3 regions of the Metaplanococcus flavidus genome follow, and region 3 is predicted to be linked to each of the others. Evidence: riboswitches for the same ligand, from Rfam matches in the RefSeq annotation. Region 3 holds a riboswitch; each other region holds the start of a gene.

Region 1 (6,774 bases), on a different contig from region 3:
CGAATTGAAAAAATCTTCGCGGATGCGAAGATTTCCTCAAGACATTGGATTATTATCGCCCGGCGATAATAATCCGCTTTTGGCCTTTGCTACTTTGCTATTTCCGCCACTCTAAGCGTACTGCTTCGCAAAAATGCCTAGCCCTTTCTCACTCCAGTCCATAAGCCGCGTGCAGCGTGTTCGCTGATTTTTCCATATCCACACCTGGCACCACGACAGAAATTTTGATTTCCGAAGTACTGACCATTTTCACCGGAATTTCCGATTGGCGCAGGATGTCGAACATGCGGGCTGCAACACCCGGGTTCGATACCATACCGGAGCCGACGATGGAGACTTTCGCCAGTCCGACTTCAAATTCGGTGGATTGGAAGCCGATCGTTTCTTTATTGACATCAAGCACACGGCGCACTTCTTCCAGGCTGTCCTCTTTTATTGAAAATGACACCGAAGGCTGGAATTCGTCCGAGATGCTTTGGACGATGATGTCCACATCGATCAGATTTTCCGCCAGGGTCATAAAGATATTCGCCAATGAACCGTTGAAGGGTTTATTGTATGTAACGGTTACACGCGCAATGCCCGGCTCGAATGCTACGCCTCGGACAATCAGATTTTTTTCCACAGTGACCACCTCTTGTATGATAGTTCCCGGTTCGTCGGAATAACTTGCCCGGACGGTTAATGGGACGTTGTTGTTTTTCGCGAATTCCACTGCGCGCGGATGCAGTACGCCGGCGCCAAGGTTCGCGAGTTCCAGCATTTCATCGTACGAAATCTGCTCCAGCTTGCGTGCGCCGCTGACATAGCGCGGGTCGGACGTGTAGACGCCGTCGACATCCGTAAAGATGTCGCATTTCTCCGCTTTTAAAGCGGCAGCGAGTGCCACAGCTGTCGTGTCGGAGCCGCCGCGTCCGAGCGTCGTGATGTTGCCGATGCTGTCGACGCCCTGGAATCCGGCGACGACTGCGAAAAATCCGTTTTCCAGAACCGCTTCCAGCCGTTCGGTATGGATCTGCTCGATCCGTGCATTGCGTGGAACGGATTCCGTTTCAATACCTGCCTGCCACCCAGTGAACGATACCGCTTCGTGGCCAAGCTGTTTGAATGCCATCGCCAGGAGTGAAATCGTCACCTGTTCGCCTGTCGCCAGCAGCATATCCATCTCCCGCTTCGGCGGTTCGACAGAAATTTCTGCGGCCAATCCGAGCAATGTGTCTGTGGTCTTGCCCATTGCGGAAACCACAATGACGACCCGTTTCCCTTGTTCTTTTTCCATTATTGCCCGTTTCGCTACGCCGATAATATTCTCTGGCGTCGCCACTGACGTTCCGCCAAATTTCATAACTACTGTTTCCATCTTTTATCCACTCCCACATCAGTATGTGGCTCCCATTGCGAAAAGTGCAGGCGTCCGTTCAGCCCCGACAGGCTTAAGGCAGGATACCGAAGTGGCGCTTTTTGCCACATAGGTAGACTGACTTAAGATCCCGAGGGGCTGGACGCCGGAACTAGACACAAAAAAAGGCAGCCTGCCGTCTAACCGGCAAACTACCTCTTTCATCATGTACGAAATAAAACGTCCATGTGAGATAGCCCTCCAGAGATTGACTCTGACAGCCCTGCATCTCTTAAATGCAGAACCAGCGTGTTCGGCTGCAGCCTTCACACACTTCGGCGAGCGTCCCTTTTCCCATCCTTCACAGATTCTGCAAATCTCCGGATGGCTACTTTTGACGGTCGCGCCTCTATCACCACTTTTTAAAAGTGATCTAAATATGCTATTACGATAACACGAACTTACTCGGATGACAATGTTTCGCCTGAAAAATGCTGCTGGATCGATTCCGCCAGCTTTTCGGGCATGCCGGCTTCCATCAACTGGACAGCGTCAGCTTCTTTGATTCGTTTGACGGAACCGAAATGCTTGAGCAGTTGCTGCCGGCGTTTCGGCCCTACTCCTTCCAGCCCATCAAGCGCAGAAACTATCGAGTTCTTGCCGCGCAATTGGCGGTGGAACGTGATGACGAATCGGTGGACTTCATCCTGGATGCGCTGCATCAGGTAGAATGCTTCGCTGGTCCGTTTGAGCGGCACCACTTCGACCGGATCGCCGTATAATAATTGCGAAGTCTGGTGCTTGGCATCTTTCGCAAGGCCGGCAATCGGAACCGACAAGCCGAGTTCATCTTCCAGAACCTCACGCGCCGATGATATCTGCCCTTTGCCGCCGTCAATGACAATGAGATCCGGCAGCGGCAATCCGTCTTTCAGCACACGCGAGTAGCGGCGGCGGATAACTTCCCGCATAGCCGCGTAATCATCCGGTTTCGAGCCGGTGCGCGTTTTATATTTCCGGTAATCTTTTTTGGAAGGTTTGCCGTCGATGAACGTAATCATCGCTGACACGGCATCCGCTCCCTGGATATGTGAATTATCGAAAGCCTCTATGCGCAGCGGGGTCTGGATGTTCATGGCATCGCCAAGTTCCTGGCAGGCACCGATTGTCCGCACTTCCTGGCGCTCCAGCAGCTGAAACTTCTCTGTTATCGAGATTTCAGCATTTTTCTTCGCCAGCAGCACAAGGTCTTTCTTCTTGCCGCGCTGAGGGACAAGCGTCCGGACACCAAGCCAGTCCTTGACGAGTTCCGCATCTTCGCCCTCCGGCAATAGGATCTCATTCGGTTTCACATGATTCGATTTTTCATAAAACTGGCCGAGATAGGTCATGAACTCTTCCTGCGGATCGCGGTAAAGCGGAAACAGTGAAACGTCGCGTTCGATCAGTTTGCCCTGGCGCACAAAAAAGACCTGCACACACATCCAGCCTTTGTCGACGGCATAGCCAAAAACATCGCGGTTGGTGAAATCGTTCATCGCCATCTTCTGTTTTTCCATGACGTTTTCGATGTGGCTGATCTGGTCGCGGTATTCCTTGGCGCGTTCAAATTCCAGATTTTCCGCCGCTTCGGACATTTTCTCGACGAGGTCCTGTTTGACTTCACGGAACCCACCGTTCAGGAAACGCGAAATCGAGTCGATCATTTCGGTATAGGTCTCTTTTTCCACCGGTTTGATGCACGGCGCCAGACATTGCCCCATATGATAATAAAGGCAGGCGCGGTCGGGCATTTGATGGCATTTGCGCAGCGGATACAGCCGGTCGAGCAGTTTCTTTGTTTCGCTCGCCGAATAGGCATTCGGATAAGGGCCGAAATATTTCCCTTTATCCTTTTTCACCTGCCGCGTAATGATCAGCTTTGGATGCCGTTCCCCCGTAATTTTTAAATAAGGATAGGATTTATCATCCTTCAGCATGATATTGTATTTCGGGTCGTATTTCTTGATGAGATTCAATTCCAGAATCAGCGCTTCCTTGTCGGAAGACGTGACAATGTATTCAAAATCCTCGATTTCATTGACGAGGCGCTGGGTTTTCGCATCGTGGCTGCCCGTAAAATAAGAGCGCACGCGATTTTTCAGCACTTTCGCCTTGCCCACGTAGATAATTGTTTCCTGCCGGTCCTTCATCAGATAACAGCCAGGCTGGTCTGGAAGGACAGCCAATTTATGTTGAATCATTTCATTTGCCATATTCTCACCCTATTAAAAAACCGGGCCACCCAGGACCCGGTTAAGAATTATGCGTGTTGGTTAACCAAATCAGCCAATGCTTCTTTTGGTCTGAATCCTACAACTTTATCTACTGTTTCTCCATCTTTCAATAGAAGAAGCGTCGGAATTGACATGATGCCGTATTGTCCAGCAGTTTCCTGGTTTTCATCAACGTCCACTTTTACGATTTTTACTTTATCGCTCATTTCAGCATCCAACTCTTCCAATACAGGAGCTATCATCTTACATGGACCACACCAAGTTGCCCAAAAATCAACTAGTACTAATCCTTCTGATACTTCCTGTGAAAAGTTTTGATCTGTTCCGTGTACGATTGCCATGAATAATTCCTCCTTAGTTTTACCAAACTCTAAACCGATTATAGCATGCGTATTTTTCACTAGCTATTTTTTTGCCTATTCCTACTCTACCCTCTCCAATGGCAGGTAAACGGAACAATTTCATATGCTTTCACCTCTCTCAATTTATACCTGCTCCCACCTCTATATTATTTGAAATAAAGTATGAGTTTAGATATAACGCTTTGGCGCTATGGACAGTGCCAAGATTATGCTCCTGCGCAAGCTCGTCGCAAAGGAGGTGCCATCTTCGTTTGGCACACCTTGCCTCCCGCAATAAGCCGAGAAGATCACTCGTCTTATTGCTCCGGTCGGCATTCGCCTGCTCCTGAGCCGCGCCGGTGCTAAGAGAATGGCTTAGATATGGAGCAAAACAGCGAAGACGCCCAGGGGACCAAGCGAAGTGCTGAAATCCACTCGGGCGGTGAGCCCGAGTTAGTTCAGCGCGAGCCCCCAGGCAAGCAAGCTGTTTTGTGGAATATCGATTGCTCAAAATTATTAGTTCAATTCATATATAAATATACACATAATGAAAATCGATCATTCACGCCAATATTTGATGGCAATTGGTTTATTTCGGAAAAGAGGATTGTTCGCCCTGATTTGGAGGTATAGAATAAGAACAAATGTTCTTACTGTAGGAGGCGATGATATGAGGATGAAGGAATTGCCTGAACGGACCATTGTCTGCCTTGATATGCGCGGCTTTTACGCCAGTTGCGCAGCCATCCGGGAAGGGCTCGACCCGTTGACAGCCCATATCGCCGTTGTCGGCAATCAGGAGCGGAAAGGCAGCGTCGTCCTTGCGGCTTCACCTCAGATGAAAAAAGACTTTGGCGTTAAGACCGGCACCCGGCTGTTTGAAATTCCTGATGATCCGCGGATCCGGCTGCTGGAACCGAAAATGGAATTTTTTCTGCGCGTTTCCATGGCGATCACCGAACTCATCGCCGAATTTGTCCCCAAAGATGCGGTCCATGTCTACAGCGTCGATGAAAGCTTTATCGATTTCACGAATGTCGGCTTGTTATGGGGTGACAAAGAAACGCTCATCACTCATATCCAGGATGCGCTGCTCCGGCAGTTCGGCCTGCCTTCCGCTGTCGGCGTCGGCCCCAATATGCTGTTGGCAAAATTGGCGCTGGATCTGGATGCCAAACAGCTCGGCTTCGCCAAATGGACCTATGACGATGTGCCGAAAAAATTATGGCCCATAGCTCCGCTCAGCAAAATGTGGGGAATCGGTTCCCGCACGGAACAGACGTTCAACAGCATGGGCATTTTTTCCGTTGGCGATCTCGCCTGCACCGACGTCAAAACGCTGGAAGAGCGCTTCGGCATCCTCGGCCATCAGCTGTACCAGCATGCGAACGGCATCGATCTGTCGGAACTCGGCTCTCCCATAGTCGCCGGCCAGGTCAGCTACGGCAAAGGGCAGATTCTTTACCGAGATTACATAGAAACGGACGAAATCATGACGATCATTCTGGAAATGTGCGAAGACATCGCGATGCGGATCCGGCAGGCCAGAAGAGCGGGCCGCACCATCCACCTCAGCGTCGGATACAGTAAAACAGCATTCGGCGGCGGCTTTTCGCGCTCCCGGTCATTGGAGGAAGCGACCAATGAAACCTTGCAGATCTACAAAGTGTGCCAGGTGATTTTCAACGACCATTTCCACAACAAGCCCGTCCGCCAAATCTCGATTTCAATCGGCAGCCTGGAAGAGGAATCGTCGATGCAATTGAGTCTCTTTGAAGTACAGAAATGGGAGAAACGCCGGCTAGGCGCGGCGATGGACCAGATCCGCAATAAATATGGCTATTCCGCCATCTACCGCGCCGTCTCCGGCACCGAAGCAGGCACCGCCATCGCCAGAACCCGGCTGATCGGCGGACATCAGAAATAAATCCAAAATAAAAACGGCCCCTGATACAAGCGCTGCTTGTGTCGGGGCCGTTTATTTTTTTTACGCCATTACTTTCTTAAACTCTTCAGTCAACATCGGGATAACTTCAAACAAGTCTCCGACAATACCGTAGTCTGCAACTTTGAAAATGTTCGCTTCCGGATCTTTGTTGATCGCAACAATCACTTTCGAGTTGGACATACCAGCCAAATGCTGAATCGCGCCGGAAATACCCGCTGCGATATAAAGATCAGGTGTTACGACTTTACCAGTCTGGCCGATCTGAAGGGAATAATCGCAATACTCCGCGTCGCATGCTCCGCGTGATGCGCCAACTGCGCCGCCAAGAAGGTCAGCAAGTTCCTGCAACGGCTCAAAGCCTGATTCACTCTTCACGCCGCGTCCGCCAGCCACGATGACTTTTGCTTCTGAAAGATCGACACCTTCAGCAGATTTGCGGACAACATTCTGGATGATGGTGCGCAAATTCGTGATGTCTACTGACAATGCGCTGACATCCCCAGAGCGTTCTTCTCTTTCAAGTGGTGCGATGTTGTTCGGACGGACTGTGATGAAGTCTACTCCGCCCTTATTTTTTACTTTCTCAAACGCTTTACCGGAGAAGATCGGGCGGATGTATACTGCGTCATCGCCTTCGCCTTCGATATCTGTAACGTCAGAAATCAAACCGGTTTGCAATTTGGAAGCGATTTTTGGTGAAAGGTCTTTCCCGACAGCCGTGTGGCCGAATACCAACGCTCCAGGCTGTTCCTGGTCGATGACTGCCATCATAGCCTGGCTGTAGCCATCAGAAGTATACGATTTCAAGTGAGGGTGTTCGACTGTGATGACACGGTCAGCGCCGTAATTCACCAATTCAGCTCCGAATTC
Region 2 (6,774 bases), on a different contig from region 3:
TAACCCCCTTATTTATGTTCGTCGAATTCTGCCTGGCTCTTATGCCATTTGCCGAGTGAGAACAAAATTCCTAAGATCAAAGCAAGAGCTGCTACAGCGACCCCTCCGAATAGTGTGAACATATCGGAATAGCCTTCGTAGTTTCCAATGACGTTACCCTCACCATCTGTATGCTGTTGAAGAATATTCAGTCTCAGCAATCCGAACATCATATACCCCAAGACGATCGGTGTAATGACGCCGAGTGAGAATTTCCACCAGCCGGCAAGCGGAATATCGGAAATTGCGTTGGCATGATCTTTCAGGTAATCTGCTTTGCGCAGGACCCATACGACCATGACCACTTCCACAAGACCGACTGCTGCAACACCAAACTGGTTGATGTAATAATCTGCAAGGTCGAGGAAGTAAAGTCCGCCTTGAGTAGCAAACAGAATTGAAATTACAGCTGCCAAACCGCCACCGAAAGCAACAGCTTTGCGGCGTGTTGTGCCAAATTTCTCTGCAATTGCCGCCACATAAGTTTCAGTGATGGACATGAGAGAGGTTAAACCTGCCAGAGTCAATGACAGGAAGAACAGGACGCCGAAGAGTCCGTTAAAGCCCGGGAATTCATTGATGATCTGCGGGAATACCACGAACGCCAATCCGACGCCGGCAGTTGCCACCTGAGAAACTTCCTGGCCGGATTGAACCGCCATGAATCCGAGGACAGCGAATACCCCGATCCCTGCAAGCAACTCGAAACTTGAGTTGGCAAAGCCGGTGATGAAAGCATTATTGGTAATATCCGATTTTTTTGGAAGATAACTGGAATACGTTATCATGATGGCGAATGCTACGGATAAACTGAAGAAGATGTGTCCGTATGCAGCAACCCAAACCGACGGATCCATAATGGCATCAAAATTCGGTTCGAAGAATGCGTTCAAGCCTGTCATTGCCCCGTCCAAAGTGACAGCGCGGATAACAATGATAAGGAAGATTACCACCAAAGTTGGAATGAAAATGCGGTTGGCCGCTTCAATCCCTTTCTTGACTCCAGCCAAAAGAATGCCCAGAGTGATGATCCATACCAGCGCTAACGGGATAAAGATCCCCCAAACGATATCGCCGGTTTGACCGGGAACATCTCCCAGTTGGAGAAAATCTCCGAACAGGAATGCTTGCGTGTCTTCGCCCCATGCCTGATTGAATGCGAAAATTGTATATCGCATAGCCCATGCGATGATAACTGCATAATAGACCGATATGACAAATGAAACAAGTACTGCCCACCAGCCAAGCCATTCAGCTTTCTTGCCGCTCATGCGGAAGAATGATAATGGTGCTGATCCACGGTATTTGTGCCCGATGGTGAATTCGAGGATAAGAATCGGTATCCCTGCTGTTAGCAGAGCGAATAAGTACGGTATAAAGAATGCTCCTCCACCATTTTCATAGGCAACGTACGGAAAACGCCAAATGTTTCCCAAACCGATTGCCGAGCCGACTGCCGCCATGATAAAACCGGCGCGTGTACCCCATTGCGAACGTTCCATAATTTCTCCCCCTCTTTAGGAACTTCCAATTTTCTAACAGAAAAATTAGAAGTTTGTATATTTTCAGATTATTAACTAATCTAAAAATAGTATACCGACCAGCAAGAATAAAGTAAAGACAGTTTCTGAGATTTTTTTGAAAAACTATTTTGGCAATAATAAAAAAGCGGAGAGAAATTCTCTCCGCTTTTGATTTAAAGCGCTTTTTCCTTCTTTTCAAGTATGGTTGTCCGTTGTGACCAAGCGATAAACAATATTGCCAGGATAACAATTACCGCAATTAATGACCACAATAGCGAGCCTGTAAATCCTATGACCAAATACCCAACTGACGCAATTGCCGCTGCTGTAAGAGCATATGGAAGCTGAGTGGCTACGTGATCCATATGATTGCTTCCCGCTCCGGTTGAAGACAGGATGGTCGTGTCTGAAATCGGTGAACAGTGATCCCCGAAAACAGCTCCTGCAAGAACAGCCGACAGCGATGCCAATAATAATTCCGGAGCAGCTTCGATCATGATGGTTCCGGCGATTGGCAACAGAATACCGAAAGATCCCCAGGACGTTCCGGTCGAGAATGCCATCACTCCCGCAAGAACGAATAATAATACCGGAAGAACTGAAACGGGAATATTTCCTTCGCTCACCAGTCCTGCAAGATAAGTGCCAGTTTCCAATGCACCGATAAGGTAAGTCAATGACCAGGCGAAAATCAGAATCAGCACAGCGCCAATCATCGATTTGATACCTGCCCAGATTCCTTTGCCGATCCAACCGGCATTGGCCGTTTCATTCTTCTTCATTTGAAGCAGATACAATACGATGGATGTAATTGTTCCAAGAAGTCCCCCGATCAATAATGATAACGGTACATCGGTATTTTCAAAAATCAGCCATACGTCAAATTGCTGACCAGCATTCTGGTAGCCGGTCCACAACATGGCGGCTACAGTACCTGCGACCAATACAAGGATTGGCAGCAACAGATCCAGCACGCGGCCATGGGAATGAGAAGGAAATTCTTCTTTCATTTCACCTGGAATCGATTTCTCCGGATCATAAAGCTCTCCGTTCTCAATTGCTTTGATTTCATGCTTTTTCATTTCACCGAAATCCACATCACGGTAGGCAACGAAAAATACGATGGCAAGTGCAGCTATTACATAGAAGTTCATCGGAGCCATCCATAGGAATGCTTCCAAAGCGGAATACTCCACAAAAGTCTGGCCTGCGAGAATTGTAGCGATGATTCCGATGATGGCTGCTCCCCAGCTCGAAACCGGTGAAACAACACATACTGGCGCAGCAGTGGAATCGATAAAATAAGCAAGTTTCGCACGTGATACTTTATAACGGTCAGTTATCGGACGTGCGACTTGACCAACTGTCAGTGCATTGAAATAGTCGTCGATGAAAATCACGATACCAAGGGCTACTGTCAGAACTTTTGCGCCACGGCGTGATTTGACGCGCTGAGAAGCCCATTCAGCAAAGGCATGGCTCCCTCCGGATAAACTGACGAATGCAGTAATGATTCCGAGTAATAATAAGAATAGAAGAATAAATACATTATAAGCGTTGAAACCTTCGTCCCAGAAAATCACCTGGAATGATGTGAATAATTCCTGCAAAGTGCCAACTGGCGCGAATGAAGTCAGGATCAACGCGGCAGCGATGATACCTACTCCCAGGGACAGCAATACGCGTCGGGTCAATAAGACCATCACGATTGCTATAATCGGGGGCAGGATTGAAAAAATTGTGTTTTCCATGAATGGTTTCCTCCTATATTTTTGATGGAATAGAATGGAGAAAAAAAGCCGGCTCAATCCAAAGGGACAAGCCGGCTTTCTACAATTCGTCTGTGCGGTAAAACATCAAACAACCCTGTAGCTCTCCATTTATGCAAGCATAAATGACAGTGACATCCTTATTAAGAATGTCCCCAGCCCCATTTTCCGGTGACAACAGAAAATGGACTTCGGCAAAACCACCTTTCAAATATGCTCATCGCTGTCACGCTCACATATTCTACTCATCGGTTTTGCAGCCTCTACCCATCGATATACAATTCTTTGTTAGCATATCCTAAAATTGTGGTGAAATCAAGGTCAATTCACAACTGAAAATTCCGTTCATTTCACCATGTTGCTTGAAAAATAGCCGCTGAATACATCCCGAATGAATTCAGGCATAAAATAGGTTTTGGGTGAACGTTTAAATTCCGGGAAAAAATAACCGAACGTAAACATATCCAGTGTAATCAGTTTATAAACTTCGTCACTGTCAGCCCGCTTCCCATTGATGAATAATTGGTGATTCTCCAAGTCCATACCGGTGCGGATCATTTTTCCAAACACCGCACCGCGAAAGCCAAGACCTTTCAGCTCCAGTTGCGGCCACTCTGAATTCATCGACTGCAGATAAATTTCTTTCAATTCCGCACCAGTCAACTCGATCATACAGGGATTGATGGGATGTGGCAGCATCCGGTGAAAATCGTAGCGCGTAACTTCCCCAGAAGGCATATCTTCCATAAACAGCCCTGCGTTGAATAACGCACAATCCGCCCTTGAAAATTCAATCATCGCTTTTCCGAATAATTGAGCCATTTCCGATTCCTTGAACCATTCCGCTTTTAAAGCTACCTCATTATGGAATACTGTGTCCTTCAACAATGCTCTGCCTTCTGTTCTCCGGTCCCGGTCATAATACTCGTCCGGATTATCAAGTTTTTCGGTTTCAATCAAATAGGCTTTTTTCTTCTTCAGGTCTTCGTCAATGATGACGTGGCCGATATAGGCGCCAAATTTACCGGCTGCACCCAGCAGCACATCACCAATCTGCTTCCCGTCATGAAAAATATGGTGAGTGTGCGCACCAAGTATAAGGTCGATATCCTGACAGGATTCCGCCAGTATTTCATCTTCCCTTACCCCAAGGTGCGATAAGCAGACGATGAAGTCCGTGTGAGCTTTAATCTCTTCGACCGACTGAACAATGGATTCCCTCGCTGCCGTCAATTGCCACCCCAATCTTTCATAAAAAGGAGTAAATTCAGCAGTGGCACCAACCAGGCCGATGCGTTGCCCTTCCGGTGTCACCCGTATCTTATAAGGTTTCGCCCAGTTCGGACGTTCTCCATTTCCCCCAAAGAGATTAGAGAGAATCACATCAAAATCAGCCTCTGCATATAACGTATCCAGCTCTTCTTTCGATAATGTTATTCCTTCATTATTGCCAATCGTCACTGCATCATAGGACGCACCGTTCAGCATCTGCACATTGCCTTTGCCTGCCGTGCCTTCAGTGAAAGGATGCGAACGGTCCACATGATCGCCGATGTCAAGAATGAGACAGAAATCGCCCATTTCTTCATGCCAGCGTTTCCTTCCAACTAAAAAGGCATGGATACTCGGCCAATTGTCAAAATGGCTGTGCAGATCATTTGTATGATAAATATGAATGGTTTCAGCCATTTACAACACCTCTTTACGGCCTTTCGTCAAAATTCCTCTTCAAACAGATCAAGCTGTTTTGGGGCAAGGTCTTCAAACACCAGCCTGTTCATCTGCTGGAATTGTTTTGCGTCACCGGCAGCGTGTCCGCCGGAATTATTATTAAAAATGATATAAACTTGATCCGTGGTTCTTTCCAGTACCTTTGCAGCTTCGCTTATTTCTTTCAATTCATCTTCGTTATAATCATATAAATAACGGACTTCCCGCCAATTTTTCGCATTTCCGACATTGATCCAGCCGTGGACATTACGGCCATGCAGCCGGAATAAAACTTTGTCTTTCCTTGTCGAAACAGGAACAAGAGGAATTGAACCATCCCCTGCCTGCGGTTCATCACAGACAGAATGGATCAAATTATGTTCCCTCAGGAATTCAAAGGTTTTTTCACGGAATCCATCGGCATACCATGATTGATGGCGAAACTCGATTGCCAGATCAAATTCACTTAATTTATTGGTCATCCTTCTTATTTCATCCACATTTTCTTTAATACAATCAAACCAGGGGGGAAATTGCAACAGGACCATCGCCAGTTTGCCTGCTTCTTTGAGCGGACGGATGGATTTGATATACGCTTCATACATTTCCTCTTCCGTATCAAAAGGATTTTCTCCGCGCAGATGGCCTGTCATTCCCTGATAGGCTTTTACGATAAATTGAAAAGAGTCAGGTGTTTCGTCAATCCATTTCCGGATATTTCTCTCAGGTTGAACTGCATAAAAAGAAGAGTCCAATTCGACAATCGGAAAATGTCCAGCGTAATCGGTCAATTTGTCTTTCTGTTTCGAACCCGGACTGTACACATCCGGATGGTCTCCCCAACCAGTAAGTCCCGCATAAATCATTAGGCCACCTCCGAAATGCTTGCTGCTTCAATGATAGCACAGAAAATATGGAACGTCTTATTCTGGAAATTGATGTAACGCAAAAAAAGTCTCCGCTGCTTTTCAGCAGCGGAGACTTTCAGGGAATCCAATCGATTAGCCGATTGAACCTTCCATTTCGAATTTGATCAAACGGTTCATTTCAACCGCATATTCCATAGGAAGTTCTTTTGTAAATGGTTCGATGAAGCCCATAACGATCATTTCAGTCGCTTCCTGTTCAGAAACGCCTCGGCTCATCAAGTAGAACAATTGCTCTTCAGAAACTTTAGAAACTTTCGCTTCGTGCTCCAAAGATACATTGTCATTCAGGATTTCATTGTATGGGATCGTATCTGACGTGGACTCGTTGTCCATGATCAACGTATCACATTCAATGTTCGAGCGTGCGCCGTCGGCTTTGCGGCCGAAACGGACGATTCCGCGGTACGATACTTTACCGCCTTGTTTCGAAATTGATTTCGAAACGATGGATGATGAAGTATTTGGTGCCATGTGGATCATTTTCGCGCCGGCATCCTGATGCTGGCCTTTGCCTGCGATGGCGATTGACAGGGTCATGCCGCGTGCGCCTTCGCCGCGCAGGTATACTGCAGGATATTTCATCGTCAACTTCGATCCGATGTTGCCGTCAATCCATTCCATAGTGCCGTTGGCATCAACGAATGCACGTTTTGTAACGAGGTTGTAAACGTTGTTTGCCCAGTTCTGGATAGTTGTGTAACGGCAATAAGCATCTTTTTTAACGATGATTTCAACTACTGCAGAGTGCAGTGAATTTGTCGTATAAACCGGAGCTGTACAGCCTTCAACATAATGGACACTTGC
Region 3 (6,774 bases):
GTTGCGAGACAATTTGCGGAAGTGACTTTCACTTCGGATATGCGATCGGAGCTTGAAAAGTTGGCTGTGCCGACGCTGATCATGCAAACACAGTTTGATGCGATTGCCCCGGTGGAAGTGGGGGAATACGTTCATAATCATATCCCGAAAAGCCGGCTCGTTGTTATGGAAGCGATGGGACATAATCCGCATATCAGCGATGCTGCGGAAACAGTGGCTGTCATAAAGGATTATCTGGCTGGCTAGGGGGTGTAAAGATGGAAGAACAATTGGATGTGGCACCTGTCGGCTATTTGGTGATGGACCACGGCTTGAGAATAGTGCAAATTAACAAGACGATGCTTGAAATGACCGGTCTTGAAACAGCACCATCCCATATGCATGATTTACTGACGATTGCCTCCAGGGTTTATTTCCAAACCTACTTCATCCCCTCGATTATGGCGCATGGAGCAGTAAGTGAGATGTATTTGAGTATGAAAAGTTCAAAAGGACCGATTCCTGTCCTGATGAATACCCGAAAGCGAAATGGACTTTTTGAATGTGCTTTGATGCATGTTCCTGTGCGCAATGAATACGAAACTGAAATGCTCAATGCGAAACGTAATGCGGAGCAGGTAAGCCGGGCAACAGCAGAAGCGAACCGAAAACTTACAACATTGCTTGATGAAGTGGAATACAGGAAGTCGGAATTGAATGTGCTGAATAATCGGCTGAAAGAACTGACAGTGACTGACGTTTTGACCGGCCTGAAAAACCGGCGCTATCTGGAAGAATTTCTGCCTGAGCTCATTGAAGATGGCGGTACAGCCCTCCTGATGATCGACATCGATTTTTTCAAAAAGGTCAACGATTCATATGGCCATCATGCCGGTGATATTGTTTTAAAAAATTTGGCTGAAGTGCTGGAGGCTGCGATTGGGAAAGCCGGATTTGCCACAAGAGTCGGCGGCGAGGAATTTGTTGTGGTGCTGCCGGCAATCAACCTGGAGCGAGCCGAAGATCTTGCGGAACATATCCGTGAGAGAGTGGAACTCCATGATTGGCCGTATCAACCGATAACCGTCAGCATTGGAGTGGCACAAGGTTTGAAAGGCCACTCTATATCTGAAATGCTGCAGCATGCGGATGCCGCTTTGTATGAATCCAAAAATGCTGGCCGCAACAAGGTCACAGTTGCTTCTTGAATTGAAACCCTGACCATATGGCAGGGTTTTCCTGTGCGCTGCAATATATTTGATTACTTCATATTCTCTGTGCTATATAACTGGTTAAATTTAGGATATATAAGTGATTTTCTTAGGGGATGTAAGCTTAATTTGGTAAAATGTAGTTATCTTGACTATCAGGTTTTTTATTTTTTCACTGGGAGTGACTAAAGAGATGGCAAAAACAAAAGATACAGCTGAACAAATAATTCAACGAAATAACGTCAGGATCGTAGGGCAGGGCCAGAAAGTTCTGGTATTTGCGCACGGCTTTGGCTGTGATCAATATGTCTGGGACAAAATTGCCCCCGCTTTTGAGACCAAATACCGGGTCGTGCTGTTCGACTATGTAGGCTCCGGGAAAAGTGATAAAACCGCATATAATAAGGAACGGTACCGGACACTGGAGGGCTATAAGCAGGATTTTCTGGAATTATGTGATGCCCTATCCCTTGAAAATATAGTTTTTATCGGACATTCAGTCAGCAGTATGATCGGCGCGCTGGCTGCGATCGAGCGTCCGCAATTGATGAAGAATCTGATTATGATCGGCCCTTCCCCCTATTTTCTGAATGAAGAAGATTATGAGGGAAGTTTTGAAAAGGAGGAAATCGAAGGGATGCTGCAGATGATTGAGGGGAATTATAACGAGTTTGCACGTTTTCTGTCGCCTCTTGTCATGAAAAATGCAGAACGCCCTCATTTGGCCTCCGAATTCGAAGAATTATTATGCTCGAATGATCCGGACATAATCCGTGACTTTGCAGAAGCCACTTTCCTGGCGGATGTCCGTGAGGATCTGGATAAAGTGACAGTGCCGACTCTGATCCTGCAGACCCGCAATGATGCAGTGGCTTCGGAGGCAGTCGGCAGATATGTACATAGCCGGATTGAAAATAGCGAATACAAACTTATGGACGCAGAAGGTCACAGCCCACATGTAAGCGATGCAGAAGAAACGATCAGCAAAATTTCGGAATATCTGTCAGTTTCATAAAATCCTTGCTTTAATAGAACCCTTTATTCCATTTTGCAAAAAGAAGTACAAGAATGCTGGCCTTACAGGTATAATAAATTCAACCAACAGATTAACTGTAAACTCATGGAGGTACTGATGAATAGAGATTATGAAATACTGGGGCAGCGTATAATTGAAGATAAATACCTGGTAGCGGAATTGATTAACGAAGAAGTCATGAAGGACAGTAGTCAGGAAGATATCGCCGGCCATGAAGCATTCATCAAACAAGTGATCGAAGCAAGAGCCGGTTTCGTCGAACTTCTTGGGGAATCGCTGAAGAATATCTGCAATGAACAGGCTGTCTATGAAGATATCAGCAACTGGGGCAACGTCACCGGTATGTATTTCCTCGAAGCCGATGTGATGCTCGACAGCGCGCTTGCTGAGTCTTCGCTTTACCGCAAGCATTTTGCAAAAATCATTAAATCCGAAAGCAAGCGTCAGGGGATTTCAATGGAGACGCTGTTTGAAGCGTTGGAATTTTTCCATGGATTGCTGGACCATGCGATGTATTCCTACAGCAACGCCTATATCAAGGCTTACCAGGAGAGGCTTTCCTCAGCGCGCAAAGAATTCTTTGAACTGTCCGCGCCGGTTGTGCCGATTGCGGAAAACGTTGCAATCTTGCCGCTTGTCGGCGAAATCGAGTTTGACCGGGCACAGTTTATATTGGAGAAGACACTGATAGCGGCCAATAAATTACGGATTTCCACGTTGGTCATCGATTTATCCGGCGTAGTAAAAGTCGATTCGATGATTGCCGAACAAATCATTAAAATTGTCCAGGCATTGAATATGGTTGGTGTAAAGGCGATCCTTACAGGTATCCGTTCGGAAATTGCAATTACACTTTCCCAGCTCGGTATTGATACCCGTTCACTGGTGATTGGGGGCAGTTTGAAGCAGACCCTCGAGAAACTCGATTTTGCGAAACTGTAACTGAAAATTTATAGAAAAAACGCTGAAGCATGCCGCTTCAGCGTTTTTCGGCTGTCGAGAAACTGTCTACTTCTCAAATCATTTGGCTTTAGACGGACGCTTCCCTCGTGTTCAAGGTAAAATCGAAATGCTTGTTTCTTGAAATTGGCTTAAAAGTCTATGCTTTTAGAGAAAACAATCTGAGATATGGAGCAAAACAGCGCAGACGCCCAGGGGACCAAGCGAAGTGCTGAGATCCACTCGGACGAAGTGAAACGAGACCGAGTTAGCTCAGCGCGAGCCCCCAGGCAAGCGAAGCTGTTTTGCGGAATATCGGTTTTAATGTTTCTTTCTCAACAAGCAAAAAACGCTGAAGCATGTCGCTTCAGCGTTTTTCTTTTAAACAGAAATTTTTATATTGCCGGCCTCAAGAAGCTGACGTAACGCAGCAGTTTCTTCGTCGTTCAACGGAATCATCGGAAGGCGGACAGTTCCTGTCTGGATGCCGATTAATTGCAATGCTGTTTTGACCGGCACGGGATTGGGTGCCGCAAACAGGGCATTCATCACCGGCAGCAGTTTGCGGTGCTGGGCAGCCGCTTCTTTGACTTTTCCGGAAATGAAGTCCGAGACCATCGCCTGCATTTCATTGCCGATAATATGGGAGGCTACAGAGACGATGCCATCTGCTCCGATTGCCATCAGCGGCAGGGTCAATCCGTCGTCGCCACTATAGACGGTAAAATCTTCAGGCGTCTCTTCAATAATCAATGACGCTGCGTCAAGGTTGCCGCTCGCCTCTTTGACGGAAACGATATTGCTGACTTTTGACAGGCGGATGATTGTTTCTGGCGCTATATTGACGGCGCTGCGCCCCGGGATATTATAGAGCATGATCGGCAGCTGTGTAGCTTCTGCAATCGCCTTGAAGTGCTCGAACAAACCGTTCTGTGCAGGCTTGTTGTAATAAGGAGTCACAAGCATAATGCCGTCGACCCCAGCTTCTTCAGCCTGTTTTGTCAGCACGATTGACGAGCGGGTATCGTTCGATCCGGTCCCTGCGATGACTGGAATTCTGCCATTCACTTTGCCTGCCGTAAATTTGAACAACTCGACTTTCTCGGTTGCCGTCAACGTCGGCGACTCGCCTGTTGTGCCAGCCACAACAAGGGCATCCGAACCATTGGCAATAAGATGTTCGATCAGCTTCTCCGTTGCGGCAAAATCGATGTCACCGTTTGTATCTAAAGGAGTCACCATTGCTGTAATAATTTTTCCGAAATTCATAGTATCCCGTCCTTTTCAAATTTTTCTAAAGCATTTTATGTTTTGGCAATAAAATCCTGAGCCAATGCATCCGTGGTGCGGTTTTGAGTCTGCGAGGTGCGGTCAGCCGATTTTCGCTCCATCCCCCAGCTTCACAAAACAAAAAAGCAGCAGCGGAGGTTCCGCTGCTGCTGCATCGACACAAACAACGTGTGTCGATGAACGCCAGATAGCCCTCCATGCGGAAATCCGCATGACAATCCTGCATTTCTTAAATGCAGGACCAGCAGCAGGAACCAGGGTTTCCTGCCACTTCGGCAAACACCCCTTCCGGCAGAAGTCCGGGGAGCCCGTGCTCCTCATTCTGCTTACTGATGGTGATTGCGCCTCTATCCTCACTCCGATGATAAAGAGCAAGAACTATTGAATTAGCTCGACTTTATCAAAATTCATTGTTATTTGCAAGTGGAAGATGGGTATTGATAGGCAAGTGACAAGATTACGGCGAGAGAAGAGGGTGACAGAGATGAAAGAGCATGAAGGAGACAAATATCTGAATATACAAACAGCAGGAACACAGTGGATATCCGAAGCTACATTGCATCATAACCGTTATGAACCGACTCCATATGAACATTTGAAACAATTATTTAACCGTCACCCGATCGAGGAGGGTGACGGACTGGTTGATTTCGGATCCGGCAAAGGACGTTTGAATTTCTATGCCCATGACCGGTTTGGCTGCCGGACAACAGGTGTGGAACTGAATACGAATTTTTGCGGTGAAGCGAAGCAGAATCTGGCGGATTATGGCCGCAATCATCGTACCGGACTGGATCGTCTCCGGATCCAATGTGGCATGGCGCAGGACTATGAAGTGCAGGCTGAAGACACAGTTTTCTATTTCTTCAATCCATTTTCCGTGCAGATTTTCATGAAAGTGATTGATAATATTCTGCGTTCTGAAGAAACTTATCCGCGTGAGGTGAAAATCATCCTTTATTACCCCACCGCTGAGTACATCGATTTTTTAGATCGCAGCACTGTATTTGAACTGTCTGAGTCAATCGACTTGCCGACCATTGTCAAAGATCCGGCGGAACAATTTCTGGTTTATAAATTTTCATCGTTGCAGGATTTTGAGGCGCTTGTGTGAAACTTGCCGAAAACGGTGGCGCAGGATTGATATTTTTCCTCCAGTCATCCATTATATAGAATAGACAGTCTTTTCATGTATATCTGTGAAAAGAAATAAATTCTATGAAGGAAGTAAACTCATGCAAGAAGAAAATATCACACGCCTGCAATATGGCGATAAAGAATTGATCCTGATCGGAACGGCCCATGTTTCCAAACGGAGCGCGGAGCAGGTCAAAGAAGTGATTGACGCCGAGCAGCCAGACTCGATCTGCATTGAATTGGATGCGCAGCGTTATCAATCGGTCACTGAAAACAGCAAATGGAAAGAAACCGACATCTTTAAAGTAATCAAAGAGAAAAAGTCGAGTCTGTTATTGATGAACCTGGCCATCTCTTCATTCCAGAACCGCTTGGCCGACCAATTCGGCATCAAACCGGGACAGGAAATGATCCAGGGAATCGAGTCCGCAAAAGAAACCGGTGCAGAACTGGTGCTTGCTGACCGTAACATCCAGGTGACATTTTCCCGCATCTGGGGCAATATCGGCCTATGGGGCAAAGTGCAATTGCTGATGTCGGTATTCTTCAGCATCTTCAGCAAAGAGACGATTTCAGAGGAAGACCTCGAGAAAATGAAATCGCAGGACACGCTGAGTGCCGTCATGGACGATTTCACTAAAGCCTTTCCACGGCTGAAAACACCGCTGATTGATGAACGCGATCAATATCTTGCGCAGAAAATCAAAGAGGCTCCGGGCAATAAAATCGTTGCAGTGCTCGGTGCCGCACATGTTCCAGGCATTACGAGAGAGATTCATAATGAGCATGATCTTGATAAACTTTCGGAAGTGCCGCCAAAATCCAAATGGCCCAAAATCATCGGCTGGGCAATTCCGTTCATTATCATCGGAATCATTGCCTATACATTTATTGCCAACCCGGCAGCCGGCCTTGATCAGACAATCAGCTGGATTCTGTGGAACGGAACCTTGGCGGCGATTGGCGCGACCATTGCATTTGGCCATCCACTCGCAATTTTGACGGCATTCGTGGCCGCACCGGTTTCGTCGCTCAATCCGCTTGTAGCGGCAGGCTGGTTCTCAGGTTTAACCCAGGCTTCGATCCGCAAACCGAATATCGGCGATTTCGAAACATTATCGAAGGATGTTTTTACCCTTAAAGGTTTTTGGGACAATAAAGTTACGCGTGTCCTGCTGGTTG

What was found. Region 3 has a riboswitch for lysine ahead of dapA (4-hydroxy-tetrahydrodipicolinate synthase). Riboswitches for the same ligand answer to the same signal wherever they lie in the genome.
Region 1: it holds a riboswitch for lysine, as region 3 does, so the genes downstream of both, ACFQ1X_RS03335 (aspartate kinase) here and dapA (4-hydroxy-tetrahydrodipicolinate synthase) in region 3, are expected to answer to the same signal.
Region 2: it holds a riboswitch for lysine, as region 3 does, so the genes downstream of both, ACFQ1X_RS13310 (Na+/H+ antiporter NhaC family protein) here and dapA (4-hydroxy-tetrahydrodipicolinate synthase) in region 3, are expected to answer to the same signal.

Annotation. Positions count from the first base shown of each region.
Region 1 is NZ_JBHTKI010000006.1:145,430-152,203, reverse strand. It holds gene ACFQ1X_RS03335 (aspartate kinase) at 149-1,360, opposite strand; lysine riboswitch at 1,586-1,759, opposite strand; gene uvrC (excinuclease ABC subunit UvrC) at 1,801-3,594, opposite strand; gene trxA (thioredoxin) at 3,642-3,956, opposite strand; gene ACFQ1X_RS03320 (Y-family DNA polymerase) at 4,627-5,883, shown strand; gene ACFQ1X_RS03315 (electron transfer flavoprotein subunit alpha/FixB family protein) at 5,944-6,774, opposite strand, start outside.
Region 2 is NZ_JBHTKI010000021.1:3,855-10,628, forward strand. It holds gene ACFQ1X_RS13305 (sodium-dependent transporter) at 9-1,541, opposite strand; gene ACFQ1X_RS13310 (Na+/H+ antiporter NhaC family protein) at 1,736-3,313, opposite strand; lysine riboswitch at 3,424-3,605, opposite strand; gene ACFQ1X_RS13315 (bifunctional metallophosphatase/5'-nucleotidase) at 3,677-5,020, opposite strand; gene ACFQ1X_RS13320 (DUF72 domain-containing protein) at 5,047-5,907, opposite strand; gene sufB (Fe-S cluster assembly protein SufB) at 6,043-6,774, opposite strand, start outside.
Region 3 is NZ_JBHTKI010000015.1:37,541-44,314, reverse strand. It holds gene ACFQ1X_RS11000 (alpha/beta fold hydrolase) at 1-246, shown strand, start outside; gene ACFQ1X_RS10995 (sensor domain-containing diguanylate cyclase) at 258-1,187, shown strand; gene ACFQ1X_RS10990 (alpha/beta fold hydrolase) at 1,384-2,205, shown strand; gene ACFQ1X_RS10985 (STAS domain-containing protein) at 2,323-3,168, shown strand; gene dapA (4-hydroxy-tetrahydrodipicolinate synthase) at 3,547-4,434, opposite strand; lysine riboswitch at 4,636-4,813, opposite strand; gene ACFQ1X_RS10975 (SAM-dependent methyltransferase) at 4,940-5,569, shown strand; gene ACFQ1X_RS10970 (TraB/GumN family protein) at 5,691-6,774, shown strand, end outside.